Regions from separate parts of the Rhizobium indicum genome, predicted to be linked through region 1. Evidence: predicted binding sites of a transcription regulator. Region 1 holds the regulator's gene; each other region holds the start of a gene.
The links. Region 1 encodes PhoB, which activates phosphate uptake and scavenging genes when phosphate is short. Its sites were predicted from a motif close to TGTCATNNANCTGTCAT; they were not measured.
Positions count from the first base shown of each region.

Region 2: phnF (phosphonate metabolism transcriptional regulator PhnF) is a predicted target of PhoB. The motif match lies at 6,065-6,081, and genes of this name have one in related genera.
Region 3: FFM53_RS05030 (alpha-D-ribose 1-methylphosphonate 5-triphosphate diphosphatase) is a predicted target of PhoB. The motif match lies at 2,422-2,438, and genes of this name have one in related genera.

Region 1 is NZ_CP054021.1:2,104,822-2,114,911, reverse strand. Features, by position in the region: gene pstC (phosphate ABC transporter permease subunit PstC) at 1-767, shown strand, start outside; gene pstA (phosphate ABC transporter permease PstA) at 764-2,086, shown strand; gene pstB (phosphate ABC transporter ATP-binding protein PstB) at 2,102-2,917, shown strand; gene phoU (phosphate signaling complex protein PhoU) at 2,962-3,675, shown strand; gene phoB (phosphate regulon transcriptional regulator PhoB) at 3,808-4,491, shown strand; gene FFM53_RS10465 (GcrA family cell cycle regulator) at 5,066-5,605, opposite strand; gene FFM53_RS10460 (aspartate aminotransferase family protein) at 6,026-7,225, shown strand; gene argF (ornithine carbamoyltransferase) at 7,268-8,182, shown strand; gene FFM53_RS10450 (Hsp33 family molecular chaperone) at 8,273-9,265, shown strand; gene apaG (Co2+/Mg2+ efflux protein ApaG) at 9,479-9,871, opposite strand.
Region 2 is NZ_CP054021.1:2,476,681-2,486,770, forward strand. Features, by position in the region: gene mepA (penicillin-insensitive murein endopeptidase) at 1-272, shown strand, start outside; gene FFM53_RS12375 (methylglyoxal synthase) at 400-780, shown strand; gene FFM53_RS12380 (glucokinase) at 798-1,823, shown strand; gene FFM53_RS12385 (ABC transporter ATP-binding protein) at 1,973-3,760, shown strand; gene dapB (4-hydroxy-tetrahydrodipicolinate reductase) at 3,776-4,600, shown strand; gene FFM53_RS12395 (2,3-bisphosphoglycerate-dependent phosphoglycerate mutase) at 4,622-5,257, shown strand; gene phnF (phosphonate metabolism transcriptional regulator PhnF) at 5,297-6,034, opposite strand; gene phnG (phosphonate C-P lyase system protein PhnG) at 6,152-6,628, shown strand; gene phnH (phosphonate C-P lyase system protein PhnH) at 6,628-7,236, shown strand; gene FFM53_RS12415 (carbon-phosphorus lyase complex subunit) at 7,241-8,347, shown strand; gene FFM53_RS12420 (alpha-D-ribose 1-methylphosphonate 5-phosphate C-P-lyase PhnJ) at 8,344-9,219, shown strand; gene phnK (phosphonate C-P lyase system protein PhnK) at 9,216-9,992, shown strand; gene phnL (phosphonate C-P lyase system protein PhnL) at 10,090-10,090, shown strand, end outside.
Region 3 is NZ_CP054021.1:1,018,897-1,028,986, forward strand. Features, by position in the region: gene purM (phosphoribosylformylglycinamidine cyclo-ligase) at 1-530, shown strand, start outside; gene purN (phosphoribosylglycinamide formyltransferase) at 527-1,198, shown strand; gene FFM53_RS05030 (alpha-D-ribose 1-methylphosphonate 5-triphosphate diphosphatase) at 1,195-2,364, opposite strand; gene FFM53_RS05035 (NUDIX domain-containing protein) at 2,509-3,102, opposite strand; gene FFM53_RS05040 (molybdopterin oxidoreductase family protein) at 3,099-5,303, opposite strand; gene FFM53_RS05045 (23S rRNA (adenine(2030)-N(6))-methyltransferase RlmJ) at 5,320-6,189, shown strand; gene FFM53_RS05050 (glutathione S-transferase) at 6,251-6,847, shown strand; gene FFM53_RS05055 (outer membrane protein) at 6,933-7,568, opposite strand; gene FFM53_RS05060 (SDR family oxidoreductase) at 7,933-8,700, shown strand; gene uvrC (excinuclease ABC subunit UvrC) at 8,697-10,090, shown strand, end outside.

The sequences.
Region 1 (10,090 bases):
GCTTTGCCGGCGCCGGCAGCTCGTCCTTCGGTCAGTTCGGCCTGATCCCGCTGCTGCTCGGCACGATCTATATCGGCCTGGTCGCCATGCTGGTCGCCGTGCCGGTCGGCCTCTTCGCCGCCATCTACATGGCCGAATACGCCTCGCCGAAGGTGCGTGGGGTCGCCAAGCCGCTCCTCGAAGTGCTCGCCGGTATTCCGACGATCGTCTACGGGTTCTTCGCGCTCGTCACCGTCGGCCCGTTCCTGCGCGACTTTTCCGCCCAGGTCAGCGGCCTCCTCTCCGGCAACTACAGCAACTTCATCCAGGCGCAGAGCGTTCTGACGGCCGGCATCGTCATGGGCATCATGCTGATCCCCTACGTGTCCTCGCTGTCGGACGATATCATCACCGCCGTGCCGGGGTCACTGCGTGACGGTTCGCTCGGTCTTGGCGCCACACGCTCCGAAACCATCAAGAAAGTGGTCTTGCCCGCAGCCCTTCCCGGCATCGTCGGCGCATTGCTGATGACCGCCTCGCGCGCCATCGGCGAAACCATGATCGTCGTGCTGGCCGCCGGTGTGGCTGCCCGCATCCAGATCAACCCCTTCGAGCCGATGACGACGGTGACCGTCAAGATCGTCAACCAGCTGACCGGCGACCTTGAGTTCACCTCGCCGCAGACGCTGGTTGCTTTTGCCCTCGGCATCACCCTCTTCTGCATCACGCTTTGCCTCAATATCTATGCGCTCTACATCGTGCGCAAATACCGGGAGCAGTACGAATGACGGATATTGTTTCTCCCACATCAGGCGTCACCGTTTCCAAGGCGCCAGCGCGCCGCGATATCGGTATCAAGCGCCGCTACGCCGCCGAGCGCCGGTTCCAGGCCTATGGCATTGCCGCCATCACCTTCGGTCTCGTCTTCCTCTTTATCCTGCTGTGGACGGTGATCGGCAAGGGCTACACCGCCTTCCAGCAGACGGCGGTCACCCTGCCGATCGAATTCTCCGAGAAGACGATCGACCCGAACAACAAGCGTGCGACCGACCCTTCGGTGTTGATCGCCGCCAACTACCCGGTTCTCTTGCGCGACGCGATCGTCAAGCAGCTGAACGTCAATGCCTCGAGCCGTCCCGACGTGCGCGATGCATCCGCCATGCTCTCCAAGGGTGCGCCGATCCAGCTGCGCGATATGGTGATGGCCGATCCGTCGATCATCGGCAAGACGGTCAATGTCACGGTGCTTGCCGACGCCAATGTCGACAGCGCCAACAAGGGCCAGATCGACCTCTCGGTCGATGAGAAGAACCGCAAGGTCAACGACAAGCAGGTCGGCTGGATGAACGAACTGAAGGCGAGCGGCGCTCTCCACAAGCAGTTCAACACCGGCCTCTTCGTCAACGGCAATTCCAGCCGTCCGGAAGCCGCAGGCCTGGGCGTCGCCCTGATCGGCTCGCTCTACCTGATGCTGATCGTGCTCGTGCTTGCCCTGCCGATCGGCGTCGCCGCCTCGATCTATCTCGAGGAGTTCGCGCCGAAGAACAAGCTGACGGACCTGATCGAGGTCAACATCAACAACCTCGCCGCGGTTCCTTCGATCGTCTACGGCCTGCTCGGTCTTTCCGTCTTCATCAACTTCATCGGCCTGCCGCGCTCGGCCTCGCTGGTCGGCGGCCTGGTGCTGACGCTGATGACCCTGCCGACGATCATCATCGCGACGCGTGCGGCACTGCGCGCCGTGCCGCCGTCGATCCGCGCCGCAGCGCTCGGCCTCGGCGCTTCGAAGATGCAGATGGTGTTCCACCATGTGCTGCCGCTCGCCATGCCCGGCATCCTGACCGGCACGATCATCGGCCTGGCGCACGCGCTCGGCGAAACCGCGCCGCTGCTCCTGATCGGCATGGTCGCCTTCGTCGCCAACACGCCGACGACACCGCTCGATCCCTCGACGGCTCTGCCCGTACAGGTCTATATGTGGGCCAACGAGGCAGAACGTGCCTTCGTTGAGCGTACTTCGGGTGCCATCATTGTCCTGCTCCTGTTCCTGATCGTCATGAACATGGGCGCCATCCTCTTGCGTCGTCGCTTCGAGCGCCGCTGGTAAACGGAGTTACACATCATGAACATGTTGACGGAAGCTGCAGTTGAAAAGGCGCTGGATCACAAGATGAGCAACGTCCCGTATAAGATGATCGGAAAGGATGTCTCGGTTTACTACGGCGAGAAGCGCGCGCTTTTCGATGTGAACCTGAACGTCCGCGAAAACACCGTAACCGCCCTGATCGGCCCGTCCGGCTGCGGCAAGTCGACCTTCCTGCGGTGCCTCAACCGCATGAACGACACGATCGACGGCTGCCGCGTCACCGGCAAGATCACCCTCGACACCGACGATGTCTATGATCCCGATATCGACGTCGTCGAACTTCGCGCCCGCGTCGGCATGGTCTTCCAGAAGCCGAACCCGTTCCCGAAGACGATCTACGAAAACGTCTCCTACGGCCCGCGCATCCATGGCCTTGCCAAGTCGAAGGCCGACCTCGATCAGATCGTCGAGACCAGCCTGCAGCGCGCCGGTCTCTGGAACGAGGTCAAGGACCGCGTGCATGAATCTGGCACCGGCCTGTCCGGCGGCCAGCAGCAGCGCCTTTGCATTGCGCGTGCCGTCGCCGTCAGCCCGGAAGTCATCCTGATGGACGAGCCCTGCTCGGCGCTCGACCCGATCGCCACCGCCAAGGTCGAGGAGCTGATCCACGAGCTGCGCGAGAACTATACGATCGTCATCGTTACCCACTCCATGCAGCAGGCCGCGCGTGTCTCGCAGCGCACCGCCATGTTCCACCTCGGCAACCTCGTCGAGGAGAACGACACCGACAAGATGTTCACCAATCCCGACGATCCGCGCACCCAGGACTACATCATGGGTCGCTTCGGTTGATTTTGGCGACACCAAGCCTTCCCGTTATTCGAGGATAAAGCCCCATGGCATCGACACATATTTTTTCTGCCTACGATGATGATCTGAAGTTCCTGTCCAGGCGGATTTCCGAAATGGGCGGCCTGGCCGAGCAGATGGTCGGCGAATCCGTGCGCGCCCTCGTCAACGGCGATACGGCGCTGGCGCAGAAGGTCATCTCGGACGATGTGATCCTCGATCACGCCGAACGCGAAATCGGCGACAAGGCGATCGTCACGATCGCCCGCCGTCAGCCGATGGCCTCGGACCTGCGTGAAATCATGGGTTCGATCCGCATCGCCGCCGATCTCGAACGCGTCGGCGACCTCGGCAAGAACACCGCCAAGCGCGTCATCGCCGTCCAAAGCACCGGCGTTCCCCGCAAGCTTGCCCGCGGCCTCGAGCATCTGTCCGAGCTGGCGCTCGTCCAGCTCAAGGAAGTGCTCGATGTCTACACCAATCGTTCAGCCGACAAGGCGAATGCGATCCGTGAACGCGACAACGAGATCGACGCGATGTACACCTCGCTGTTCCGCGAACTCCTGACCTACATGATGGAAGATCCGCGCAACATCACCAGCTGCACGCATCTTCTCTTCTGCGCCAAGAACATCGAGCGCATCGGCGACCATGCCACCAACATCGCCGAGACGATCTTTTACATGGCGACAGGCGCGCAGCCGGAAGGTGATCGTCCGAAGGATGACAGCGCCAACACCGTCGGCGCGGTCACCGAATAACCGCCCGCACAGTCAATTGCGTGCGCGCCCGTCCGGGCGCGCAAAGAGGTCGCAGCCAATTTTTGAATTTGCGCAGGATGCACTGCTTAAATCACCCTGGTTTAAGGATCATGCGCGAGGAGACCGACACGCATGATCCCGAGAGTTGCAGTTGTTGAAGACGAGGAAGCCCTCAGCGTGCTTCTTCGCTACAATCTCGAAGCGGAAGGCTTCGAGGTCGATACCATCCTTCGTGGCGACGAAGCCGAAATGCGGCTCCAGGAGCGCACGCCCGATCTTCTCATCCTCGATTGGATGCTGCCGGGTGTCTCCGGCATCGAGCTCTGCCGGCGCCTGCGCATGCGGCCGGAGACCGAGCGCCTGCCAATCATCATGCTGACGGCGCGCGGCGAAGAGAGCGAGCGCGTCCGCGGGCTGTCGACGGGCGCCGACGATTATGTCGTCAAGCCCTTCTCGACCCCCGAGCTCGTTGCCCGCGTCAAGGCGATGCTACGTCGCGCCCGCCCCGAGGTGCTGTCGACGGTGCTGAAGTGCGGCGATATCGAGCTCGACCGCGAGACCCATCGCGTCCATCGCAAGACCCGCGAAGTCCGCCTTGGCCCCACCGAATTCCGCCTCCTGGAATTCCTGATGTCGTCGCCGGGCCGGGTCTTCTCCCGCTCGCAGCTTCTCGACGGCGTCTGGGGCCACGATATCTATGTCGACGAGCGCACCGTCGACGTCCATGTCGGCCGCCTGCGCAAGGCGCTGAATTTCTCCAACATGCAGGACGTCATCCGCACCGTCCGCGGCGCCGGTTATTCGATGGAAGCCTGAGGGCTTCCATCTGAGCCTGCTGACAAAGCCGCTCGCGCGAATGTCCTAACCTGCCAGGGTTAAGCCACTCGTCTCGCCCCGTCCCCGTAAAAGGGGCAAGGGACGTGCCCTGCGAAAGGGTTGGTGGGGACGGAGAGGGTTGCGGCACAATCTCTTCTCCCCTCGGGGAGAAGGTGCCGGCAGGCGGATGAGGGGGCCACACGGCACACTCTTTCCGTGATAACCTATCCCACATGCCGAATGGCTGCGCCCTGACCACGATCGAAACGACGCCAACGCGGTCGAAACCCGCATGGCGTTGTAAGAAAGACCGGCTTCCCTGGCCCCCTCATCCGCCCTACGGGCACCTTCTCCCCGAGGGGAGAAGAGGGAATCGAGATGTTGCGGCATGTCACTTCGCCCCTTGAGAACCGAAGGAAAGGTCGAGACCCATGGCTCGACCCTGGTAGGTGGCGGCAGCCGGATGAGGGCAAGTCGGCGTTCTCAACGAACTGAACACCCAAGCGCTCCCATCCGCGCATAAAAAAACGGGCCAATCGGCCCGTTTTCTGCATTCTAGCAATGGTCAGCCCGCTCAGCTGGCCCGCGCTGCCGCCCGGCGGCGTTCGTTGACCGGCTGGTAGGCAAGCTTCTGGTGATAGCTGCAATAGGGCGAATTGTCGGGGGACTCGCAGCCGCAGAAATGGAAGTCGTCCTTCAGCGGATCGCCGACCGGCCACTTGCAGGTGCGCTCGGTCAGTTCCGTCAGGCCGAGGCGGCGCGAAATCGGCACCACCACATTGCCTCTTGGCACGTATTCCATTTCCTCGATCGTTTCGATCTCGATCTCGATCTCTTCCTTCAGCATCGTCGCGCCCTGCTGGCGGGTAACGGTGCGGGTGGTGATGCGAGAGGCGAAGTTCGGCGCGCGCGGCGCCGATGTATTGCGCTTCGGCGTTCGCGCCGCGGTGTTGGTGCCGCCGGCCTTGGCACGGCCGGGAAGGCACAGCCGGTGCACTTTGCCGATGACCGCGTTTCTGCTGACCCCGCCAAGCTGCGCAGCGATCTGGCTGGCGCTCAGTCCTTCGGCCCAAAGTTTCTTGAGTTTCTCGACCCGCTCGTCTGTCCAGTTCATGCCCTGTCTCCACCTTTTGCGTTGGTGATGGCAGAATCCCTCACCGTTGTCCCGGGAGCTCCGAAACAAGAAACGCTTGATCAATTTTGGTGACTAGTTCCGCCGCATGCAGTCTAGTAATTGATCTTTAACCTAGTGTGAGCCTGACTCCGTGACAAGAGTCGCATGAATCCGGATGAATCGAATTCGTAGTTTTCCCCAACTTGCTGCCCCTGCGTGTCATTTCTGCAATAATGCCTGTTGAAGACTGAAAATGCCGCTGTACACCTGTGCTGCATACGCTAAGGGCGCCGTTTTGTTGACATTGCAGCGCGAAAAGGAAATAGTGCCACTCGCCGCCGCAAGGCGGCATTTTTGATTTTTCGGGCCTGGTTTCCTTAGCCGGAGTCATTGCCCGGCAACTTTGATGGAGATCGCGCCATGGCTGAAGCCGCGCCGCTTTATGACACCTATTCTCGTGCCCCGCTGCGGTTCGAGCGAGGCGAGGGCGTATGGCTGATCACCGAAACTGGCGAGCGATATCTCGATTTCGGCGCCGGCGTCGCCGTCACCTCCGTCGGCCACAGCAATCCGCATGTGGTCGGCGCGCTGAAGGAGCAGGCCGACAAGGTCTGGCACCTGTCGAACATCTACGAGATCCCCGGACAGGAGCGTCTGGCAAAACGCCTGACGGACGCCACCTTCGCCGACAAGGTGTTCTTCACCAACTCGGGTGCCGAGGCGCTCGAATGCGCGATCAAGACGGCGCGTCGCTATCAGTTTTCCAAGGGCCATCCCGAGCGCTTCCATATCATCACCTTCGAAGGCGCCTTCCACGGACGGACGCTGGCGACGATCGCCGCCGGCGGCCAGGAGAAATATCTCGAAGGCTTCGGCCCCAAGGCGCCGGGTTTCGATCAGGTGGCTTTCGGCGATATCGAAGCGGTCCGCGCCGCGATTACCGATGCCACGGCTGGCATCCTCATCGAGCCGGTGCAGGGCGAGGGCGGCGTTCGCCCCGCCACGCCTGAGTTCATGAAGGCGCTTCGCCAGCTCTGCGACGACAACGGCCTGCTGTTGATCCTCGACGAGGTCCAGACCGGCGTCGGCCGCACCGGCAAGCTCTTCGCCCATGAATGGTCGGGCATCACACCCGATATCATGGCTGTCGCCAAGGGCATCGGCGGCGGTTTCCCGCTCGGCGCCTGCCTCGCAACGGCCGAGGCCGCCTCCGGCATGAAGGCCGGCACCCATGGCTCGACCTATGGCGGCAATCCGCTTGCCATGGCCGTCGGCAGCGCCGTGCTCGACATCATCCTTGCCGATGGCTTCCTCCAGCAGGTGCGCGACGTCGCACTTGTCTTCCGCCAGGGCCTAGCCTCGCTGAAGGATCGTTATCCCGATGTGATCGAGGATATCAGGGGCGAGGGGCTGTTGCTCGGCATCAAGGCTGCCGTTCCCTCAGCCGAGCTGCTGCAGGCAATCCGCGCCGCCCATCTGCTCGGCGTGCCTGCCGGCGATAATGTCATCCGCCTTCTTCCGCCGCTCGTCGTCACCGCCGAGGAAGCCCGCGAGGGTCTTGCCCGCGTCGAACGCGCCGCCGAGAGCATTCGCGCCTCCAAGGTCAAGAAGACGGCTTGAAGAGATTGCCGCCTTCGGGCGCAGCACAGGTAAGAAGACGATATGAGCCCTAAACATTTCCTCGATCTTTCGGCGGTCACATCAGCCGATCTCAGAACCATCATGAACGATGCGCTCACCCGCAAGCAGGCCTTCAAGGCAGGTCTGGGCGACAAGCCGCTCGCCGGCAAGATGCTGGCGATGATCTTCGAAAAGCCCTCGACGCGCACCCGCGTCTCCTTCGACGTCGGCATGCGCCAGCTCGGCGGCGAAACGCTGTTCCTGTCCGGCACCGAGATGCAGCTCGGTCGCGCCGAGACGATCGGCGACACCGCCAAGGTGCTGTCGCGTTATGTCGATGCGATCATGATCCGCACCACCGAGCATTCCAGGCTGGTCGAGCTGGCCCAGCATGCGACCGTGCCTGTGATCAATGCGCTGACGGATGACACCCATCCCTGCCAGATCATGGCCGATATCATGACCTTCGAAGAGCATCGCGGCCCGATCAAGGGCAAGACCATCGCCTGGACCGGCGACGGCAACAATGTGCTGCATTCGCTGGTCGAGGGTGCCGCGCGCTTCGGCTATCGCATGAACATGGCCGTGCCTCTTGGCTCGGAGCCCAAGGATCACTATCTGAACTGGGCCCGCAATGAGGGCGCCGAAATCATGCTCTGCCATGATGCCGACCGTGCGGTCGCCGGCGTCGATTGCGTGGTGACCGATACCTGGGTCTCCATGAATCAGGAACATCGGGCCCGGGGTCACAATGTCTTCCAGCCTTATCAGGTCAACGCGGCCTTGATGGCCAAAGCCGGCAATGATGCATTGTTCATGCATTGCCTGCCCGCTCATCGCGGTGAGGAAGTGACGGACGAAGTGATCGACGGTCCGCAATCCGTGGTCTTCGATGAGGCGGAAAACCGTCTTCATGCGCAGAAGTCGATTCTTGCTTGGTGCCTGGGCGCGATCTGAACCATAATCGGACGTCGCGAGAGACAGACTCGCGACCGCGTGAGCGAAGGGCACGCTGGCCCATCGCTCTGAAACTAGGAGTGAAAAGCCATGGCAGAAGCTGCAGCCGCCCTCGGCCAGTTTGATTTCGCCGGCGATGACCATGTCGTCCCCTTCCAGGTGGAGGGGCTGGATGTGCGCGGCCGCGCCGTCCAGCTCGGCCCGATGCTCGATGCGATCCTCGAGCGTCATCATTATCCCGCACCCGTTGCCCGGCTGCTTGCCGAAGTCGTCGTGCTGACGGTGCTGCTCGGCACCTCGCTGAAGTTCGACGGCAAGTTCACGGTGCAGACCAAGGGCGATGGCCCGGTCGATCTTCTCGTCGCCGATTTCTCGACGCCGGAAAATGTCCGCGCCTATGCCCGTTTCGATCAGGCGCTGCTCAACAAGGCGATCGAGTCGGGTGAAACCGAGCCGGAGCAACTGCTCGGCAAGGGCGTGCTCGCCTTCACCATCGACCAGGGCAAGTTCAGCCAGCCTTACCAGGGCATCGTTCCGCTCGACGGCACCACGCTGGAAGAAATTGCCGGCGTCTATTTCCGCCAGTCGGAGCAGATCCCGACGCGCGTGCGCCTCGCCGCGGCCGAACTCTTCGACCGTGACGATACGGGCAAGCCACGCCATCGCTGGCGGGCCGGCGGCCTCGTCGCCCAGTTCCTGCCGGAAGCGCCGGAGCGCATGCGCCAGCCGGATCTCCACGGCGGCGACGGCGATACCGGCAGCCGCCCGCATGGCGAGGACGATGCCTGGCTCGAAGCGCGTTCGCTGGTCGAGACCATCGACGCCGATGAACTGACCGATCCGCTTGTCGGCACCGAGCGGCTGCTGTTCCGCCTGTTCCACGAGCGCGGCGTTCGCGTCTACGAACCGCGCGCCGTCTTCGACCGCTGCAGCTGCTCGCGCGACAAGATTAAAGGCGTGCTGAAGGGTTTTTCGGCCGAAGAGATCGAGGCCAGCCAGGAAAACGGCGAAATCGCCGTCACCTGCGAATTCTGCTCGACCACCTATCGCTTTGAGCCGGCCGAGCTTCAGCCGGCGGAATAGGCTCAGTTCGCATGGACGGCTGCCCCTCACCCTAACCCTCTCCCCGTAAACGGGGCGAGGGGACGTGCCTTGCGAGAGGTGGGCGAGGAACGGAGAGGTCGGCGGCATGTCCCTTTGCCCCGTTTACGGGTCCGAAGGATGGTGCCGGCAGGCGGAGGAGGGGCGGGCCACGGCAATCTCTTGAGCGGGCACGATCGATTTCGGCGTTACACGTCAGTTAAGCACGCGCAGCAGCCCAGGCGAATCCAGCGAGAAGGCGGGGATGTCGACATCGAACATCTCGCCGTCGTCCGTTTCCATCTGGTAATGGCCGAACATCAACCCTGAGGGCGTGTCGAGCGGGCAGCCGGAGGAATATTCGTAGGTGTCGCCGGGGCTGAGCCGCGGCTGCTCGCCGACGACGCCGGGGCCGGTCACCTCGTCCACCTGGCCGTTCTGGTCCGTGATGTTCCAGTAACGATTGACCAGCCGAACGGCTATGCCGGAATTGTTGCTGATGACAATCCGGTAACCCCAGACATAGCGATCGTCTTCCGGATCGGATTGCTCCTCCAGATAGAACGGCTCGACGACTACTTCGATCTCTCTTGTGAGGGCGCGATACATGCCTTGCACCTTAGTCAAGATATGTTACCCGTATCTTATAAGAGGCCCTGTCCGTCAAGAAACGGAACAATTATCATCGCTGAAATGGCTGTGATCCGCAGGGCTTTCGATCGTTAAGCCTAATTGTCAGTGTTAATTCCGTTTCGGAACGCCACGGCGGGCAAACTTGTTCCCCCGGTCTCACCTTGGTGAGATCCGGAACGGCCGAACCCCAAGCAT
Region 2 (10,090 bases), 370 kb from region 1:
TCACGCCGGCGCCCTGGGCACCGCCGAAACCGCCGAAGCCCGGCGCCAAGCCGCCGAAGCCGCCGCGCGAGATGATGGTCTCCGACCTGCCCAAGGCCTGCGCCGCCGTGCTCGATGCTGCTTCCGTCGCCTCGATGCAGGCCGCCACCTATGGCGGATCTTCCGCCGCAAGCGCACTCACCGCCGCTCCAGCCGCAGCGCCTGCCGCCGCCGACGACGGCGCTTTGCCCGATGTCGGTCCGGTTCCGAACGACAAGCCGGCGATACAATGATCGAGGTCCTGGGACCGAACCCTGAGACCAAATCCGAGGACGTGACCCGGTATAACGCTGTCTTTCAAATCGCAAATTCTTGGTATAAAGCGGTCAAATCGATTGAATTTCTCGGGCGGAGGGGTTGATGGCCGGCGGCAAATGCCTTGCATTGATTGCGCATGACCAGAAGAAAGACGACATGGCGGATTTCGCCCGCACCAACCGGGACGTTCTCTCTCATTGGAAGATCGTCGCCACCGGCACCACCGGCGGGCGCGTGCTCGACGCTGCCCCCGACCTCCACGTTACGAGGCTGAAAAGCGGACCGCTCGGCGGCGACCAGCAGATCGGCGCGCTGATTTCGACCGGCGAGGTCGACGCCCTGATTTTCTTCGTCGACCCCTTGACGCCGATGCCGCACGATGTCGACGTGAAGGCGCTGATGCGACTGGCGATCGTCTACGATATTCCGATGGCGCTCAACCACGCGACCGCTATAAAACTTCTTCCCACACTCGAAGCCTGATCAGCACGGAACCGGCCATGCCAAAACCGAACAACAGCACCGCTCCGCAGCCTTTCCCGATCCTGATCGGCGATATCGGCGGCACGAATGCCCGCTTCTCCATCCTGACCGATGCCTATGCCGAGCCGAAGCAGTTTCCGAACGTGCGCACGGCGGATTTCGCCACGATCGACGAGGCGATCCAGCAAGGCGTGCTCGACAAGACCGCCGTGCAGCCGCGCTCGGCGATCCTCGCCGTCGCCGGCCCGATCAACGACGACGAGATCCCGCTGACCAATTGCGACTGGGTGGTGCGACCGAAGACGATGATCGAGGGCCTCGGCATGGAGGATGTGCTCGTCGTCAACGATTTCGAGGCGCAGGCGCTGGCAATCGCCGCGCTTTCGGATGAAAATCGCGAACGGATCGGCGACGCTACCGGCGACATGATCGCCTCCCGCGTCGTACTGGGACCAGGCACCGGCCTCGGCGTCGGCGGGCTCGTGCATGCCCAGCACAGCTGGATCCCGGTTCCCGGCGAAGGCGGCCATGTCGATCTGGGGCCGCGCAGCAAGCGCGATTATGACATCTTCCCGCATATCGAGACGATCGAAGGCCGCGTTTCGGCCGAGCAGATCCTCTGCGGGCGCGGCCTCGTCAACCTCTATCACGCCATCTGCGTGGTCGACGGCATCGAGCCGACGATGAAGGATCCCGCCGACATCACCTCGCACGCGCTTGCCGGCAGCGACAAGGCGGCCGTAGAGACCGTCTCGCTGTTTGCCACCTATCTCGGCCGCGTGGCGGGCGACATGGCGATGGTGTTCATGGCGCGCGGCGGCGTCTATCTCTCCGGCGGCATCTCGCAGAAGATCATCCCGGCGCTGAAGAAGCCGGAATTCCGCATCGCCTTCGAGGACAAGGCGCCGCATACGGCGCTGCTTCGCACCATCCCGACCTATGTGGTGACACATCCGCTGGCAGCGCTTGCCGGGCTTTCCTCCTATGCGCGCATGCCGGCGAATTTCGGTGTCTCGACGGAAGGCCGCCGCTGGCGGCGCTAGGCCCGCACGCAAAGCAAATAGAGCGTCCTTGGCGCGTCCTATCCGGGCGCGCGGCGCTCTAGCCAAACCGGTCCCAACTCTTTATAGACCCCGGCAAATGTGCGCGTCGCCTTCGCGGGGCGCTTGGTCCGAGACAGGAAACCTCATTTTTGGAAGCGGCGGAAAGCAGAACGCAGAGCGTCAGCAGCGATACCGTAACCGGCATCCTGAAGCGCATCATCGCTGAAAACGGCCGGGACCATCTCTGGGGCTATGTCTTTGCGATTGCCTGCCTCATCGTGGTGGCGCTTTCGACGGCGTTCACCGCCTGGATCATGCGGGCGATCATCGACGAGGCCTTCGCCAATCGGCGCGCCGACGTCGTCTGGATCATCTGTCTTTCGATCTTCATCGCCTTCGTGCTGCGCGGCTTTGCGAGCTATGGCCAGGCGGTGGCGCTGTCCAGGGTCGGCAACGATATCGTCGCGCGCTACCAGCGCCGACTCTATGCGCATCTGATGACGCTTTCGGTCGGCTTCTTCAGCGAGGCGCGCTCGGCCCATATCGCCGCGCAGGTGAGCCAGAATGTCAGCGGCATCCGCGACGTGCTCAATCTGACGATCACCTCGACGGTGCGCGACCTGCTGACCTTCGTTTCGCTGCTCGCCGTGATGATCATCCAGGATCCGCTGCTCAGCCTTGCCGTGTTCATCATGGCGCCGCCGCTGCTCTATGCACTGCGCTATGTTTCCAAGCGGCTGCGCTCGGCGACCCGCGAGGCAGTGCATCTGAACAGCCACGTTCTCGGCGCCATGCAGGAGACGATCCAGGGCATCGCCATCGTGAAAGCCTTCACGATGGAAGAAGAGTTGGAGCGCAAGGTCAACAAACTCATCAAGGGCGCCGAAAGCCGGGCCAACCGGATTGCCCGGCTTTCCGAACGCACCTCTCCTCTGACGGAGAGTTTCGCGGGCTTTGCCGTCGCCAGCGTGCTTGCCTATGCCGCCTACCGCTCGATCTACTTCAATGTGCCGCCTGGCGCCTTCTTCTCCTTCGTCACGGCGCTGCTGCTTGCCTATGACCCGGCCCGTCGGCTTGCCCGGCTGCAGGTGCAGATGGAGCGCGCCGTCGTCAATGCGCGGATGATCTATGAACTGCTCGACATGGAACCGCGCCAGCGGGACCTGCCGGATGCCCGGCCGCTGACGGTGACGCAGGCGAGGATCGAATTCCGCAATGTGTCCTTCGCCTACGGCAATGAGAGCGTGCTCAGCGGCGTCAATTTCATTGCCGAGGGCGGCGCGACCACAGCGCTGGTCGGCCCCTCCGGCGCCGGCAAGTCCACCGTCATCAGCCTCATTCCGCGCTTCTACGATCCGCGCGAGGGCGAAATCCTGATCGACGGGCAGGACATCGCCCACATCACAAAGAAGTCGCTGCGCCAGCAGCTCGCCTATGTCTCGCAGCAGCCCTATCTGTTCGAGGGCACGATCCGCGACAATATCCGCTATGGCCGGCCGGAAGCGACCGATGCCGAGGTGGAAGAGGCCGCCCGGCTTGCCTATGCGCATGACTTCATCTCGGCACAGCCGCAGGGTTATGAGACGCCGGTCGGCGAGAACGGCGTGACGCTTTCGGGCGGCCAGCGTCAGCGGCTGTCGATCGCGCGCGCCCTGGTGCGCAATGCGCCGATCCTGCTTCTCGACGAGGCGACCTCGGCCCTCGACACCGAATCCGAGGCCGCCGTGCAGAAGGCGCTCGATGAAGCGATGAGCGGACGCACCGTCGTCGTCATCGCCCACCGGCTTTCGACCGTGGTGCGCGCCGACAAGATCGTCGTCATGCAGCAGGGCCGTGTCGTCGAGGAAGGCAATCACGAGACGCTTGCGAAGGTCAGCGACGGTCTTTACGCTCGCCTCAACAATCTGCAGAGGCCTTCGGCCTCCGATTCAAACTGACCTGGTGAGACTGAGATGAGCGATGCTGCGATGAAACTGGTGGTGGTTGGCGCAGCAGGACGCATGGGGCAGACGCTGATCCGGCTCATCCATTCGATCGAGGGCGTGAACCTGCATGCCGCGGTCGAGCGCGCCGGCTCGCCCTTCGTCGGCAAGGATGCCGGCGAAATCGCCGGTCTCGGCCCGACCGGTGTCATCATCGGCGACGATCCGCTCAACGCCTTTCTCGATGCCGAAGGCGTGCTCGACTTCACCTCGCCTGCCGCAACGGTGGAATTCTCAGGCCTCGCCGCGCAGGCCCGCATTGTCCATGTCGTCGGCACGACGGGCTGTTTACCCGACGACAATACCAAGATCGCGGCGGCGGCCCGCCATGCCCGCATCGTCAAGTCGGGCAATATGAGCCTCGGGGTCAATCTGCTCAGCGTGCTCGCAGAGCAGGCAGCGCGTGCGCTCGATCCTGATGACTGGGATATCGAGATCCTGGAAATGCACCACAAGCACAAGGTGGATGCGCCTTCCGGCACTGCTCTTCTCATCGGCGAGGCTGCGGCAAAGGGGCGTGGCATCGATCTTGCCTCGCAATCGGTCCGAGTGCGCGACGGCCATACCGGCGCCCGCGAAGCGGGCACCATCGGCTTTGCGACGCTGCGCGGCGGCTCGGTCATCGGCGAGCATTCCGTGCTTTTTGCCGGCGAGGGTGAAGTCGTCACCCTGTCGCACAGTGCGGCCGATCGCTCGATCTTCGCGCGCGGCGCCATCAAGGCGGCGCTTTGGGCGCGCGACGAGAAGCCGGGTCTCTATTCCATGCTCGATGTGCTCGGGCTCACTTCCTCATAACGATACTACGGAGGCATATTCATGAGCGGTACCCTCGTCCTCGTTCGCCACGGCCAGAGTGACTGGAACCTGAAGAATCTCTTCACCGGCTGGAAGGATCCCGATCTGACCGATCTCGGCGTCCAGGAAGCCAATGCAGGCGGGGCGGCGCTCGCCGAATACGGGATCAAATTCGACGTCGCGTACACCTCGGTTCTGGTGCGTGCGCAGCACACGCTGAAGCTCATCCTCGACAAGGTCGGCCAGCCCGATCTCCTGACCATCCGCGACCAGGCACTGAACGAGCGCGACTACGGCGACCTCTCCGGCCTCAACAAGGACGATGCACGCGCCAAATGGGGCGAGGAGCAGGTGCATATCTGGCGCCGCTCCTATGACGTGCCGCCTCCCGGCGGTGAAAGCCTGCGCGACACCGGCGCCCGCGTCTGGCCCTACTACCTCACCGAGATCCTGCCGCGCGTGCTCAGGGGCGAGAAGGTGCTGGTTGCCGCACACGGCAATTCGCTGCGCTCGCTGGTGATGGTGCTCGACAAGCTGAGCAAAGAAGGCGTGCTCGCCCTCAACCTCGCGACCGGCGTGCCGATGGTCTACAAGCTGAAGGCGGATTCCACCGTCGCTTCCAAGGAAGTGCTCGGCGACATGTCGGGCGCGCATTGATCTCAGCTGATCTTTCCCCGCTTCGGCGGGGAAAGGCGCTCAGTTCTCGATGGTGAACTGGACCCGGTCGGCCGCGAAGCGGCTGATCGAATATTGCACCGGCACACCCTCAAGATCGGTATTCATCGCCTTGGCGATCAGCAGGATCGCGCCGGGGGTGAGTTCGAGGTCCGCCATATCGGCTGCACTCGCATGGGCTGCCGTTACCTCGGTCGTCGCCCGGACGTAGTCCGGCAGGCCGAGTTCGGCGAAAGCCTTGGTGATCGATTCCTCCGTCCGGTAAGCCTCACCGATACCGGCAAAGCGCTTGGCGGGAAACCAGCTCGTCGCCCTTGAAACCGGCCGCTTGTCTGCCTGGCGCAATGTTTCCAGGCGGATCACCTGTTCTCCTTGTTTAAGGCCCAGCCAGCGGGCGATCTCGGCACTCGCCTCCTCCTTCGCCTCATCGAGCAGAAGGCCGCGCATTTCACGCGCCTGATCGCCGATGCCGGCGGTGAAACGCGTGCGCCTGGTGATCGGGAAATTCAGCCGCTCCTTGCGCTCGATCAGCGTGCCGCGACCTTGTACCGCACGGACGATACCTTCCTGCGCCAGCGCCGCCAGCGCGCTGCGCACCGTATGCCGGTTGACGCCGAATTGCAGCGCCAACATGGTTTCCGGCGGCACCATTCCCGTTTCGTCATAGGCTCCGTTGCTGATCGCCTCGCGAATCCGATCGGCGATCTGGCGCCAGAGCGCCACGCCGGTCTGCCTTTGCACCTGCTTCAATCCCGCCATTCCACCCCTGCCCGCCCATTTAACTCACGATGTCACACGCTTGTCACGACATCGATTTAGAGCTAAATGTATCTTGTATGGTTGTCTATATCAATAGACATTTTAAGGGAAGCGGCGATGATATCAGCGGACAGGACAGACGCTGCGTCACAGACGGCATCCGGGCGTAAACGCGCCGCCGATCTGCTGGCGCGTGCGGAACGCAGCGAACTCTCAGCGGCCTTCGATGCGCTGCCGGAAAAGCCTGTGGCCCATCAGGTGCGCGGACCGGAAACCGGGCTGGTGATGGTGCGCGGACGCATCGGCGGCGGCGGCGCTCCCTTCAATCTCGGCGAAGTGACCGTGACGCGGGCGACGGTCCGGCTCGACACCGGCTCGATTGGTCATGCACAGGCGCTCGGCACCGACCGCGAAAAGGCCAGGCTTGCGGCGATCTTCGACGCACTCTGGCAGGAGGATGCGACGAAGGACTTCGTCGAACAGGCCCTGCTTTTACCGATCACTGAGCGGATCGCCGATGCCCAGCGCCGCAAGGCGGACGAGACGGCGGCAACCCGCGTCGATTTCTTCACCATGGTGCGGGGAGACAACTGATGGGCCTCAAGACAGAAGCTCTGACCGGCGGCTTTGCCGAGCCGGTCTTCCATTCCCAAAGCGTGTTCAAGATGCTGATGGACGGTATGGCCTGCCCCGGCACGATCCAGACGGTTCAGCCCGACGTCGCTCCGCCGGCACCGCTCGGCATCGCCGCCGGCACGATCGCGCTGACGCTTTGCGACCACGACACACCCGTCTGGCTTTCCCAGGGACTGGCGAGATCCGCCGTGCCGGAGTGGTTCGGCTTCCATACCGGCGCGCCGTTGACCACCGAAAAGGCCGAAGCGCGCTTTGCCTTCACCGAAGCCGGCACCGCACTTTCCTCCTTCGGCCTCTTTGCATCAGGCACGCAGGAATATCCCGACCGCTCGACGACCCTCATCATCGAACTCGCCGAACTCGAAGGCGGCCGCAGGCTGGCGCTGATGGGTCCCGGCATCCAGAGCGTGGCGGAGATCGCGCCTATCGGCCTGCCGGAGACCTTCCTGCGGCTCTGGACCGAGAACCGCGCGCTCTTTCCGCGCGGCGTCGACATCGTGCTGACGGCGGGCAAGCGTTTCCTCTGCCTGCCGCGCACCACCAAGATCACAGCAACGGAGATCTGAGCTCATGTATGTTGCCGTCAAGGGTGGCGAGGCCGCCATTGCCAATGCCCACCGCCTGCTCGCCGACCGCCGCCGCGGCGACCGTTCGCTGCCGGCGATCGGTATCGAACAGATCGTGGCGCAGCTGGCGCTCGCCGTCGACCGCGTCATGGCCGAGGCCTCGCTTTTCGACCGCACGCTCGCAGCCCTTGCCATCCGCCAATCGCGGGGCGACATGATCGAGGCGATCTTCCTGCTGCGCGCCTACCGCACGACGCTGCCGCGTTTCGGCTATTCGAAGCCGCTCGACACAGCTGATATGACGATCGAACGCCGCATCTCGGCGACCTACAAGGATCTGCCGGGCGGCCAGCTGCTCGGCCCGACCTTCGACTATACCCACCGGCTGCTCGATCCCTCGCTGCTTTCGGACGAGGCGGTAGAGATGCCCGCTCAGCGCACAGCCGAGACCGGCCGCGTCATGCGCGTCTCCGAAATCCTCGGCGAAGAGGGCCTGATCGAGGCCGACGGCGACATGCCGGAAGATCACGAAATCGGCGACCTGACCCGCGAGCCGATGGAATTCCCGATGACCCGGGATCTGCGCCTGCAGGCGCTTGCCCGTGGCGACGAGGGCTTCCTGCTGGCACTCGGTTATTCCACCCAGCGCGGCTATGGCCGCAACCATCCCTTCACCGGCGAAATCCGCATCGGCGACGTCGAGGTGGAATTCGACGTGCCGGAACTCGGTTTCGCCGTGTCGCTCGGCACCATCCAGATCACCGAATGCCAGATGGTCAACCAGTTCAAGGGTTCGGCCAAGGCGCCGCCGCAATTTACCCGCGGCTACGGCCTCGTCTTCGGCCAGAGTGAGCGCAAGGCGATGGCGATGTCGCTGGTCGACCGGGCGCTTCGAGCCGAAGAGCTCGGCGAGGATATCACCGCGCCGGCACAGGACGAGGAATTCGTCATCTCGCACTCCGACAACGTCCAGGCGACGGGCTTCGTCGAGCACCTGAAGCTTCCGCATTATGTGGACTTCCAGGCCGAACTCGATCTCGTCCGCCGCATGCGCCGCGAATTCGAAGCCGCCCGCAACGGTGGCGAAGACATGAAGGAAGCCGCCGAATGACCGATCTGGCCAGCTACAACTTCGCCTATCTCGACGAACAGACCAAGCGGATGATCCGCCGGGCGATCCTGAAGGCAATCGCCATTCCCGGCTATCAGGTGCCCTTCGCCTCACGCGAAATGCCGATGCCCTATGGCTGGGGCACCGGCGGGGTGCAGGTGACGGCCTCGATCATCGGACCTGATGACGTGCTGAAGGTTATCGACCAGGGCGCCGACGACACGACCAACGCCGTTTCGATCCGCGCCTTCTTCCAGAAGGTCGCCAATGTCGCGGTGACGACGCATACCAAGGATGCGACGATCATCCAGACGCGCCACCGCATTCCCGAAGAAAAGCTCGGGGTCGGGCAGGTGCTCGTCTACCAGGTGCCGATCCCCGAGCCGCTGCGCTTCCTCGAGCCGCGCGAGACCGAGACCCGCAAGATGCATGCGCTCGAAGAATACGGCCTCATGCATGTGAAGCTCTACGAGGACATCGCCCATAACGGCCGCATCTCGCGGACTTACGCCTATCCGGTGAAGGTCCATGGCCGCTATGTCATGGACCCGTCGCCGACGCCGAAATTCGACAATCCGAAGATGCATATGTCGGACGCGCTGCAGCTCTTCGGCGCCGGACGCGAAAAGCGCATCTATGCGGTGCCGCCCTATACCGACGTCGTCAGCCTGGATTTCGAGGATTACCCCTTCGATATCCAGCGCTTCGATAAACCCTGCGCCCTTTGCGGCGCCGAGGACGTCTATCTCGACGAAGTGGTTCTCGACGACAAGGGCGGGCGCATGTTCGTCTGCTCCGACACCGATCATTGCGAAGACCGCCGCGCGCACGGACATGCCGGCGAGATGCTGGCCCGGGAGGCTGCAGAATGAGCGATACCCCGCTTCTCAAAGTCCATGACGTTTCGAAATTCTACGGCAACCGCATCGGCTGCCGCGACGTCTCCTTCGAGCTCTGGCCCGGCGAAGTGCTCGCCATCGTCGGTGAATCCGGCTCCGGCAAGACGACGCTGCTCAACTGCCTCTCCACCCGGCTGTTGCCGAGCACCGGCAGCGTCGAATATCACATGCGCGACGGCAGCTACCGCGACCTCTATCGTATGAACGAGGCCGAGCGGCGTTTCCTGATGCGCACCGATTGGGGCTTCGTGCATCAGAACCCTGCCGACGGCCTGCGCATGACCGTCTCTGCCGGCGCCAATGTCGGCGAACGGCTGATGGCGATCGGCGATCGGCACTATGGCAAGATCCGCGCTTCGGCGATCGACTGGCTGGAGCGCGTCGAGATCGACGCCGACCGCATTGACGACCAGCCCCGCGCCTTTTCCGGCGGCATGCGCCAGCGATTGCAGATCGCCCGCAACCTCGTCACCGGCCCACGGCTCGTCTTCATGGACGAGCCGACCGGCGGCCTCGACGTCTCGGTTCAGGCGCGCCTGCTCGATCTCGTGCGTGGCCTCGTCAACGATCTCGGTCTCTCGGCCATCATCGTCACCCACGATCTTGCCGTCGCCCGCCTTCTCTCGCATCGGATGATGGTGATGAAGGACGGCTACGTCATCGAACACGGGCTCACCGACCGCGTGCTCGATGACCCGCGCGAACCCTATACGCAGCTGCTCGTCTCCTCGATCCTGCAGGTCTGAAGGAAGCGCAGAACCGCCCTAACCTTTTGTTTTTACGCAATTCCGGACGGAAAACCGCTTCACACTTTTCCTGGAATTGCCCTAGAAAGAAGAAATCA
Region 3 (10,090 bases), 1.1 Mb from region 1:
ACGTGATCCTCGGCCTTGCCTCCTCCGGCGTCCATTCCAATGGCTTCTCGCTGGTGCGCAAGATCGTCGAATTGTCCGGCCTCGATTGGGATGCACCGGCGCCGTTCGCCGAAGGCAAGAAGCTTGGCGAAGCCCTGCTCGAGCCGACACGCATCTATGTGAAGCCGCTTCTGAAGGCGATCCGCGAGACCGGCGCCATCAAGGCGCTGGCGCACATCACCGGCGGCGGCTTCCCGGAAAATATTCCGCGCGTGCTGCCGAAGCATCTGGCGGCCGAGATCGATCTTGCCGCCGTCAAGGTGCCGCCGGTGTTTTCGTGGCTCGCCAAGACGGGCGGCGTCGAAGCCAAGGAAATGCTGCGCACCTTCAACTGCGGCGTCGGCATGATCGCCGTCGTTGCCGGCGAGAATGTCGCGACGGTTTCCGCCGCACTCGAAGCCGAGGGCGAGACAGTTATCACGCTCGGCCGCATGATCGCCCGCGAAGAAGGCGCTGCCGGCACGGTCTACAAGGGCACGCTTGCCATATGAGCTCGCCGCGCAAACGCGCCGTCGTCTTCATATCAGGCAGCGGCTCCAACATGATGGCGCTGGTTGCGGCGGCAAAGGCAGCCGACTATCCGGCCGAGATCGTCGGGGTGATCTCCGACAAGGCGGATGCCGGCGGGCTTGCCAAGGCCGCCGCCGAAGGCATCGCCACCTTCGCTTTTCCCCGCAAGGACTACGCCAGCAAGGATGCGCATGAGGCGGCGATCTTTTCGGCGCTCGACGAGCTTAAACCCGATATTCTTTGCCTGGCAGGCTACATGCGGCTGCTGACGGCGACATTCATCCAGCGTTACGAAGGCCGGATGCTCAACATCCACCCTTCCCTGCTGCCGCTGTTTCCCGGCCTGCATACGCATCAGCGGGCCATCGACGCCGGCATGCGGATCGCCGGCTGCACGGTGCATTTCGTCACCGAAGGCATGGATGAGGGGCCGGTGATCGGCCAGGCGGCCGTGCCGGTTCTTTCCGGCGACACGGCCGAAAGCCTTGCCGCGCGTGTGCTCACCATCGAACACCAGATCTATCCACAAGCGCTGCGGCTCTTTGCCGAAGGCCGTGTGACGATGGAAGGCGGCAAGGCCGTCGGCGCGGAGGCTTCGACCGCCGCACCCAAGACCCAGCTTATTTCGCTGATCGGCGACCGCGCTTAAGCCGCCAGCGCCCGCAACGGATGCAGCGTGCCGTCGCTGTAGACGAAGCGGCCGGCGCGGAAGGTGGCGCGGATGCGATTGATATCACCCGGCTCGACCACGACCAGATCGGCGCGTTGGCCGATGGCGATCTCGCCACGATCCGGCAGACCGGCGGAACGGGCCGCATTGCCGGTCGCCATGGCGACGGCTACCGGCAGGCCGCCTTCCACCATGTCGGCAAGCTTGAAGATGCCGGGCACGAAGGCAGCCGGATGATAATCGGCGGCGATGATGCTCAGCAATCCGGCCCTTGCAGCATCGAGCGCGCTGAGATTGCCCGACATCGACTGGCCGCGCAGCGCGTTCGGCGCGCCCATCAACGTCCAGAGGCCGCGACGGCGCGCCTCCTCCGCCGCAGGTGCAGTGACCGGAAACTCGCTGATGGTGACGCCGAGATCGTGCATCTCGGCGACTTTTTCGGCGCTGTCATCGTCATGCGAGGCAAGCGACAGCTTGTGCTTCAGCGACAGCGCGACAATCTCCTTCAGCTTGGCCTCGATGTCTGGATTGCTGCGCATGGCGATGCGCTTGGCAACGATCTCCGCCGCCATTTCCTCGGAGATGGCGCGGCGCTCGGAAATGCTGAGGATGTAGCTCTGCAGGTTGTTGTACTGTCCCTGGCCCGGCGTGTGGTCGGTGAGCGAGACCATGTCGATCTGATCGGCATTCAGCAGGCGCTCGAGCGCAGGAGCTGCACCAACATTGGTGATTTCGTAGCGGGCGTGGACGCGGTGGTCGATCAGCAGATCGTCGCGCAGGCGATTGATGCCCTCGATCACCGCTGATGTCGTCTCCAGCGAACGGACGTGGCCGTAGACGCTTTCGGTCGCAAAGGAGACGGCGGCAAACGCCGTGGTGACACCGGCGGCGGCAAGCTTCTTGTCGAGTTCGTGGATACCGAAATCGATCGGCATCGTCGCGTTCGGCCGTGGGGCGATCTCGCGCTCGATCATGTCGCCGTGGAGATCGACGAATCCCGGCATCAGCAGCCGCCCGCCGCCATCGATGGCAGCGCCGGCGACCGGCTCCGGCCTGATCTCGGCGATGGCGCCACCCTCAACACGCACGGAACCTTCACTCACCACCTCGTTTGGGAGAACGAGGGTGAAATTGCTGAGCCACATGGGCTTTCTCCTGACCGCATTCGATGATTGACAGACCGCAGCGGATAGAACCGCTTCGTGACAGTCGTATGAAATTTTGCGCCGTATCACCTTAAAGCGGAAACTTGCGCTTTGGAAATGATCCGATGCGCTCGCCCCGCAGATTCAGGCCGTCAGCCTTGCCCTATTCAACATGGCCCATTGCAGAAGCACGATCGTTTTGACGTCGAAGATCTCGCCGGTTTCGATCATCGCTGCCGCCTCGTCGAGCGGGATCTCAAGGACTTCGATATCCTCGTGTTCCTCGTCCAGGCCACCGCCTTCGGCCACGCGGTCGGCGATGTCGACGAGGGCTGCGAAGAAATGCACGACCTCGGTGACGGCACCCGGCGATGTATAGGATCTGAACAGGAAGCGCGCATCGCGCAGGCGATAGCCGGTCTCCTCCATCGCCTCGCGACGGATCGCCGCTTCGGGATGGTCATCGTCGAGAAGGCCGGCCGGCACCTCGATTATCCAGGCGGCATCGCCGTTGAGATGAACGGCGAGGCGGAATTGGCGGACGAGAACGACGAGGTCGCGCTTGGGATCATAAAGCAGGATGCAGGCGGCCGGCGTGCGGTGGTAGACCTCCCGCTTCAACCGTTGGGTTGCGCCCTTGCGGTCGATATAGTCGAGGAGGTAGCTGCTCAGCCGCGTCCACCCATTCGACAGTGTTTCTTCGCTGACGATCTTCACGCGTGATTTCGGCTGCATCATGCTGCGTCCCTGCGAAGCCAGACCTTGTTGTCATGGACGGCCGCCCCGCCATAAGGCGCGACAGGGTCGGCGCCGGTCAAGACGTTGATGCCCTCGCCGTCAACATGCGCTTTGTTCGGCCAGAGGCCCTCGGCAATCAGCACGCCTGACTTCACTTCGGTAGTGATACGGGCGTGGATGCGCAGATCGCCGCGGCTGTTGCCGATTCGGACAAGATCGCCATGGACGATTCCGTTGGCTTCGGCGTCGGCCGGATTGATCATCACCTCGGGGCGGCCTTCCTTCTGGCGGGAGGTCTTGGTCTCGGAAAAGCTCGAATTCAGGAAGTTGCGCGCCGGCGACGTGGCGAGCCGGAAGGGATGCTCGGCATCGGCGACTTCGATGACATCGACCTGATCAGGGAAGGCCGGAAGCGCGGCGTGCGGACCGAGCGCGCCGATCGCGGCCGGCGGTTTGTTCGGCGCCGGCTGATTGATCCAGTCCGGGCGGAAATGGAACTTGCCATCCGGATGGCCAAAACCGTTCAGATAATGCGCCTCCTCGAAAGCGGGCTGGCGATCGAACCATTTATGTTCGAGGAAATGGTCGTAGCCCGGCAGGCCGCTCGATTCGAGGATGCGGTCGACCATCTCTCGGGCGGTGAAGCCGAAGCCCGGGCGATCGGCGACGCCGAGGCGTTTGGCCAGTTCCTCGATGACGAAGAGATTGGTGCGCACGGTCGGCGGCGGCTCGACCAGCTTCGGCCCCAGCAGGATATGGTTCTGGCCGCCGGCGCGGTAGATGTCGTCATGTTCGACGAACATCGTCGCGGGAATGACTATATCGGCGATCTCGGCCGTTTCGGTCATGAACTGCTCGTGCACGGCAACGAACAGGTCCTCACGGGCAAAGCCACTTCTGACGAGGCGCTGCTCGGGGGCGATGTTTGCGGGATTGGTGTTCTGGATCAGCATTGCCGTCACCGGGCCGCGATGGCGCAGCGCCACGGCATCGCCGGTCAGCACGCGGCCGATCTGCGACTGGTCGAGCATGCGGATATCGGCATCCTTCATCGACCGGCCGGTCAGTTCGGCGCTGTTCATGCGGAAGATATCGCTGTTCGAATGGAAGGCGCCGCCGCCCTCATATTGCCAGGAGCCGAGAACGGTGGCGATCGAGGCCGCCGCATGCATGGCGACCGCGCCATTGCGCTGGCGGGTGAAGCCATAGCCCAGGCGGAAGAAGGTTTTCTTCGTCGTGCCGACGAGGCTGGCGAAGGCTTCGATCTCCTCGACCGAAAGGCCGGTGATGGCAGCGGCCCATTGCGGCGTCTTGGTCTTCAGATGCGCTTCGAGACCCTCGGGATCATCGGCGTATCTCGCCATGTAGGCGCGATCGGCGTAACCGTCGCGGAAGGCGATGTGCATGACGGCGCAAGCGAGCGCGGCGTCGGTACCCGGCCTGACGATCAACGCCATGTCGGCCTGCTTCATCGTCGGATTGTCGTAAATGTCGACGACGACGATCTTCGCGCCTCGCTCCTTGCGCGACTTGATGGCGTGGGTCATCACGTTGACCTGGGTCGACACCGCGTTGGTGCCCCAGATGACGACGCAATCGGTGCGGCCCATCTCGCGCGGATCGGGACCGCGAAGGGTGCCGGTCGCTATGGTGAAGCCGGTCCAGGCGGGGTTGGTGCAGATCGACGAGAAGAAGCCGGAGTAGCGCTTGGCATGACGCAGGCGATCGATGGAATCGCGCTGCACCCAGCCCATGGTGCCGGCGTAAAAATAGGGCCAGATCGCTTCGCTGCCGTCCCTGGCCTCGGACTTCACAAAGGCTTCGGCGATCTCATCCAGCGCATCGTCCCAGGAAATCTGCTGCCACTGCCTTGCCCCCTTGGCGCCGGTGCGGCGCAGTGGATGCATCAGGCGGTCGGGATGGTAGAGCCGCTCGGCATAACGGGCGACCTTGGCGCAGATGACGCCCGACGTGTAGGAATGGTCGCCTGCGCCGCGCACACGGCCGATGCGGCCATCCTCCGATATCTCGACCTCCAGCGCGCAGGTGGAGGGACAGTCATGCGGACAGGCGGTGTGGCCCACCCTGTTGTCCGGCTTTTCTGATTTGGCGTGGATGGGGGTCGCAATGTTCATGGCATTTGTATATTCCAAGGCTTGCACGGCCAAAAGCCACAAAAATTTCCCATGACGCAAATTCATACGGACATCAGCGAAAATGAACTACCGCCACATCTATCACGCGGGCAACTTTGCCGATGTGCTGAAACATGTCGTGCTGACGCGGCTGATCCGTTACATGCAGAAGAAGGATGGCGGATTCCGCGTGCTCGACACGCATGCCGGCATCGGGCTCTACGACCTCTCCTTGGAAGAAGCACAGAAAACCGGCGAATGGCTCGATGGCATCGGCAAGCTGATGGAGGCAGAACTCGGCCCTCAGGTTTCCGAACTGCTGGAGCCCTATCTCGCGGCAATCCGCGAACTCAATCCGCAGGGCGGCATCCGCTTCTATCCCGGCTCACCGAAACTTGCACGGATGCTGTTCCGGCCGCAGGACCGGCTGTCGGCGATGGAGCTGCATCCCGAGGACTATGTCAGGCTGCACCGGCTGTTCGAGGGTGATCACCATGCCCGCATCACCGAGCTTGACGGCTGGCTGGCGCTCGGCGCGCATCTGCCGCCGAAGGAGAAGCGCGGCATCGTGCTCGTCGATCCGCCCTTCGAGGAAGATGACGAATATCAGCGGCTGGCCGAGGGACTGGAAAAGGCCTATCGGCGCTTTCCCGGCGGTACCTATTGCCTGTGGTATCCGCTGAAGAAGGGCGCGCCGATCAAGGAGTTCCACGAGACCCTGCAGGCGCTCGACATCCCGAAAATGCTCTGCGCCGAACTTACCGTTCGCAGCGACCGCGGCATTACCGGACTGACGGGCTCAGGCCTCGTCATCGTCAACCCGCCCTTCACGCTGAAGGATGAGCTGCACCAATTGCTGCCCGCATTAAAGGACCATCTGGCGCAAGACCGTTTCGCCTCGCACCGTGCCTTCTGGCTGCGCGGCGAGAACAAGGCGGTCAAGGACGATTGACCCGTTAAGCTGCTTCAGGGATAGTCCGCGCCGCAGCTCCAACAATCTCATCAGGTGTTCCATGAAGCTCCTTTGTTCGCCCGCCTCGCCCTATTCCAACAAGGTGCGGATGGCCGCGCATTTTCTGGAGCTGGAGTTGAACGCCATTCGGGTCGACACCAATACCGGACCGGCGATCCTGGTGGACAACAATCCGCTCGGCAAGATCCCGACGCTGCTGACCGATGACGGGATCTCGATATACGACAGCGTGGCGATCATGCATTATTTCGACCGGCTGACGAAGGGCGGGCTCTACCCTTCCAAGAAGGCCAAGCGTACGGATGCGGAAATCCTCGAGGCGCTCTGCGACGGCATCTGCGATTGCCTGCTGGCGATCGTCTACGAGCGGCGCTTCCGCGACGAGGAAAAGGTTCATCAGCCGTGGATAGACCGGCAGTGGAAGAAGGCGACGAGCGGGCTCGCTCATCTCAGCGCCAATCCGCCGAAAACAGGCAAGAAGCTCAATGGCGGGCATTTCGCGCTGGCCGCGACGCTCGATTATCTCGAGCTGCGCTTCAAGGACCAGTGGGAAGCCGATCATGCGCCGCTGATCGACTGGCAGCGGCAGTTCGACAAGAAATTCCCGGCCCACAGCGAGCTCAAGTCTGAGGGCTGAGCGGGCTCAGCATCTGGAGCAACGAGCAGACAGCAAAAAGCCGGGCGACGTGCCCGGCTTTTCCATGTTCGGATATTCAACCAGCTTAGAACTTGACGCCGATACCGAGCTTGACGCTGTTCTCGTCGTAACCGCGCGAGAAGCTGCCGGAGTCGAGGTCGTAATCCTTGCTCTGGTAGTCGGTGTAGCGATATTCGAGGCGCGTCGTGATGTTGTTGGTCACGAAGGCTTCGACGCCGGCGCCGACCGTATAGCCGAAGTTCGTCTTGCTTTCGTCCGAGGTGTCGTCGGAAACCTTGACGTCGCCGATGGCAAGACCGGCCGTGCCGTAGAGCAGGAATGGGTTCATGTCGTAGCCGACGCGGCCACGGACGGAGCCGTTCCAACCGTACTTGTTCTTGACGCCGCCTGAGGAGACGTCGTCGCCGCTGTAGCCGAGATCGGATTCAACGCCGTAGACGATCTGGCCCTGCTGCCAGTTGTAGCCGGTGAAGACCTGGCCGCCGAAACCGTAGGTGTGGCGGTCGGAACCGAAGTCACCCATGTTGTAGGTGCCGGCGCCGCCGAGGTAGAAGCCTTCCCAGTTGCCTGCCGGCTTGACTGGTGCGTCCTGGGCGACCGGTGCTTCCGGAATCTGGTCGACGGCATCGGCCGCCTGAGCTGCCGAGACGCCCGCAATTGCAAAAACGGAGGCCATGAGGCCAGCAATGAGTACACGCATACTTAATCTCCTTTCAGTCCCGCGCCGCTTGTCATCTGTCTATCAGTGAAGCATTGGCGGGATATTGCCAGATGTCCCTTCCGGATCGAGACTGAAATTGGAACTCAAATGCGGATTTGAAAGAGCCAAATTGTGATATCATTGTGGCTGCCGCATGGCTGAAATTCGATGTTGCTTTAGCGCAACATACATTTCATTAACCCTACTGAAGTGTTAAACTTAAAATACTTATTTTAAGAAATCGCATTCTTAAATAATACATAGAATACCCCCTCCCCGACGCAACCGCAACGGCCTATTTATATAATCTCCGCCGGCGCCTATATAGTCTGCAGACAGACTCGCGGGATCAGAAGGCACGATTTTGAACCACAAAAGACTTCGCTCGGCCCTCATAACAGGGGCTGCTAAAAGAATAGGCCGGGCAATCGCCGAAGACCTTGCTGCAAATGGCTTTTCCGTTGCCATCCACGCGAACGGCTCCATCGGCGAGGCCGAAGAGCTGGTGGCGCAATTGCGGCAGAAGGGATATCGGGCAATCGCCCTTCAGGCCGATCTCACCAATACCGGCGAAACGGCAGAGCTCATTGCCAAGGCGTCGGAAGCGCTCGGCCCCCTCGATCTGCTCATCAATAATGCGTCGGTCTTCCAGCATGATTCCGCGCGTAGTTTCAATGCCGCCACATGGGCATTGCACTTCGACCTGCATGTTCGTGCGCCCTCTATCCTTGCGGCGGCCTTCGCGCAGCAGATGCCCACTGAGGCAGCGGGGCTGATCGTCAATATCATCGACCAGCGGGTCTGGGCGCTGAGGCCCAGCTTCTATTCCTATACCCTCTCCAAATCCGCGCTGTGGACGGCGACGCAGACGCTTGCACAGGCATTGGCACCACGCATCCGCGTCAATGCCATCGGCCCCGGCCCCTCGATGCCGAGCGAGCGGCAGGCGATGGAGGACTTCCAAGCGCAGGTCTCAGCCCTTATCTTGCAGCGAGGGCCGGCGCTGGAGGAATTCGGACAAACGATTCGCTTCCTTTACGACACGCCCTCGATCACCGGCCAGATGATTGCCCTCGACGGCGGCCAGCACCTTGCCTGGCAGACGCCCGATGTGGCGGAGATTACGGAATGAACGGACGAAAGCTGCCGGATGGCGGCGTTCTCTACGACGAGACGGATGAGAGCGAAGACGATATCGAAGTGGAAAAAGACGCTTCCGTCGCCGTGCCGCTTGCGGCTGCGGTCGACTGGAATGCGGGCAGCCTCAATGAAACCGGGCTTATCGGCGCGGAACTGATCGGCGAATTCGTCAAGCGGCTGCCGAACAGTCCCGGCGTCTACCGCATGTTCAATGCCGAGGGCGACGTGCTCTATGTCGGCAAGGCGCGCAGCCTGAAGAAGCGCGTCAACAATTACGCCGTCGGCCGCGTCCATTCCAACCGCATCGCCCAGATGGTGCGCCAGACAGCCAACATGGAGTTCGTGACGACGCGCACGGAAACCGAGGCGCTGCTTCTGGAAGCGAATCTGATCAAGCGCTTGCGGCCGCGCTTTAATGTGCTTTTGCGCGACGACAAGTCCTTTCCCTATATCCTCATCACCGGCGACCACCGGGCACCGGCGATCTTCAAGCATCGCGGCGCGAGAGCGCGGAAGGGCGACTATTTTGGACCTTTCGCTTCGGCCGGCGCGGTCGGGCGGACGATCAACTCGCTGCAACGCGCCTTCCTGATCCGCACCTGCACCGACAGCGTCTTCGAAACGCGCACGCGACCCTGCCTGCTCTACCAGATCAAGCGCTGTTCCGGGCCGTGCACCCATGAGGTCAGCGACGAGGGTTACGGCGAATTGGTGCAGGAGGCGAAGGACTTCCTGTCCGGCAAAAGCCAGAAGGTGAAGTCGCATATGGCCGAGGCCATGAACCAGGCGGCCGAGGACCTCGACTTCGAGCGGGCGGCAATCTATCGCGATCGCCTGGCCGCACTTTCGCACGTGCAGAGCCACCAGGGCATCAATCCGGCCGGCGTCGAGGAGGCTGACGTTTTCGCCATCCATCACGAGGGTGGCATCTCCTGCATCCAGGTGTTCTTCTTCCGCACCGGCCAGAACTGGGGCAACCGCGCCTATTTCCCGAAGGCCGATCCGCAGCTTTCGAGCGCCGAAGTGCTGAATTCCTTCCTGGCGCAGTTCTACGACGACAAGCCGGTGCCGAAGCAGATCATGCTGTCGCAGACGGTCGAGGAGCTGGAGTTGCTCGCCGCAGCACTCAGCGAAAAGGCCGGCCACAAGGTTTCCATCCTCGTGCCGCAGCGCGGCGAGAAGCGCGACCTGGTCGACCATGTCGTCGGCAATGCGCGCGAGGCGCATGGGCGAAAGCTTGCCGAGACGGCATCGCAGTCGCGGCTGCTCGAAGGTTTCAAGGAAACGTTCGGGCTTGCCTATGCACCGCAGCGGATCGAGATCTACGACAACTCGCATATCATGGGCACCAATGCCGTCGGCGGCATGGTGGTCGCGGGGCC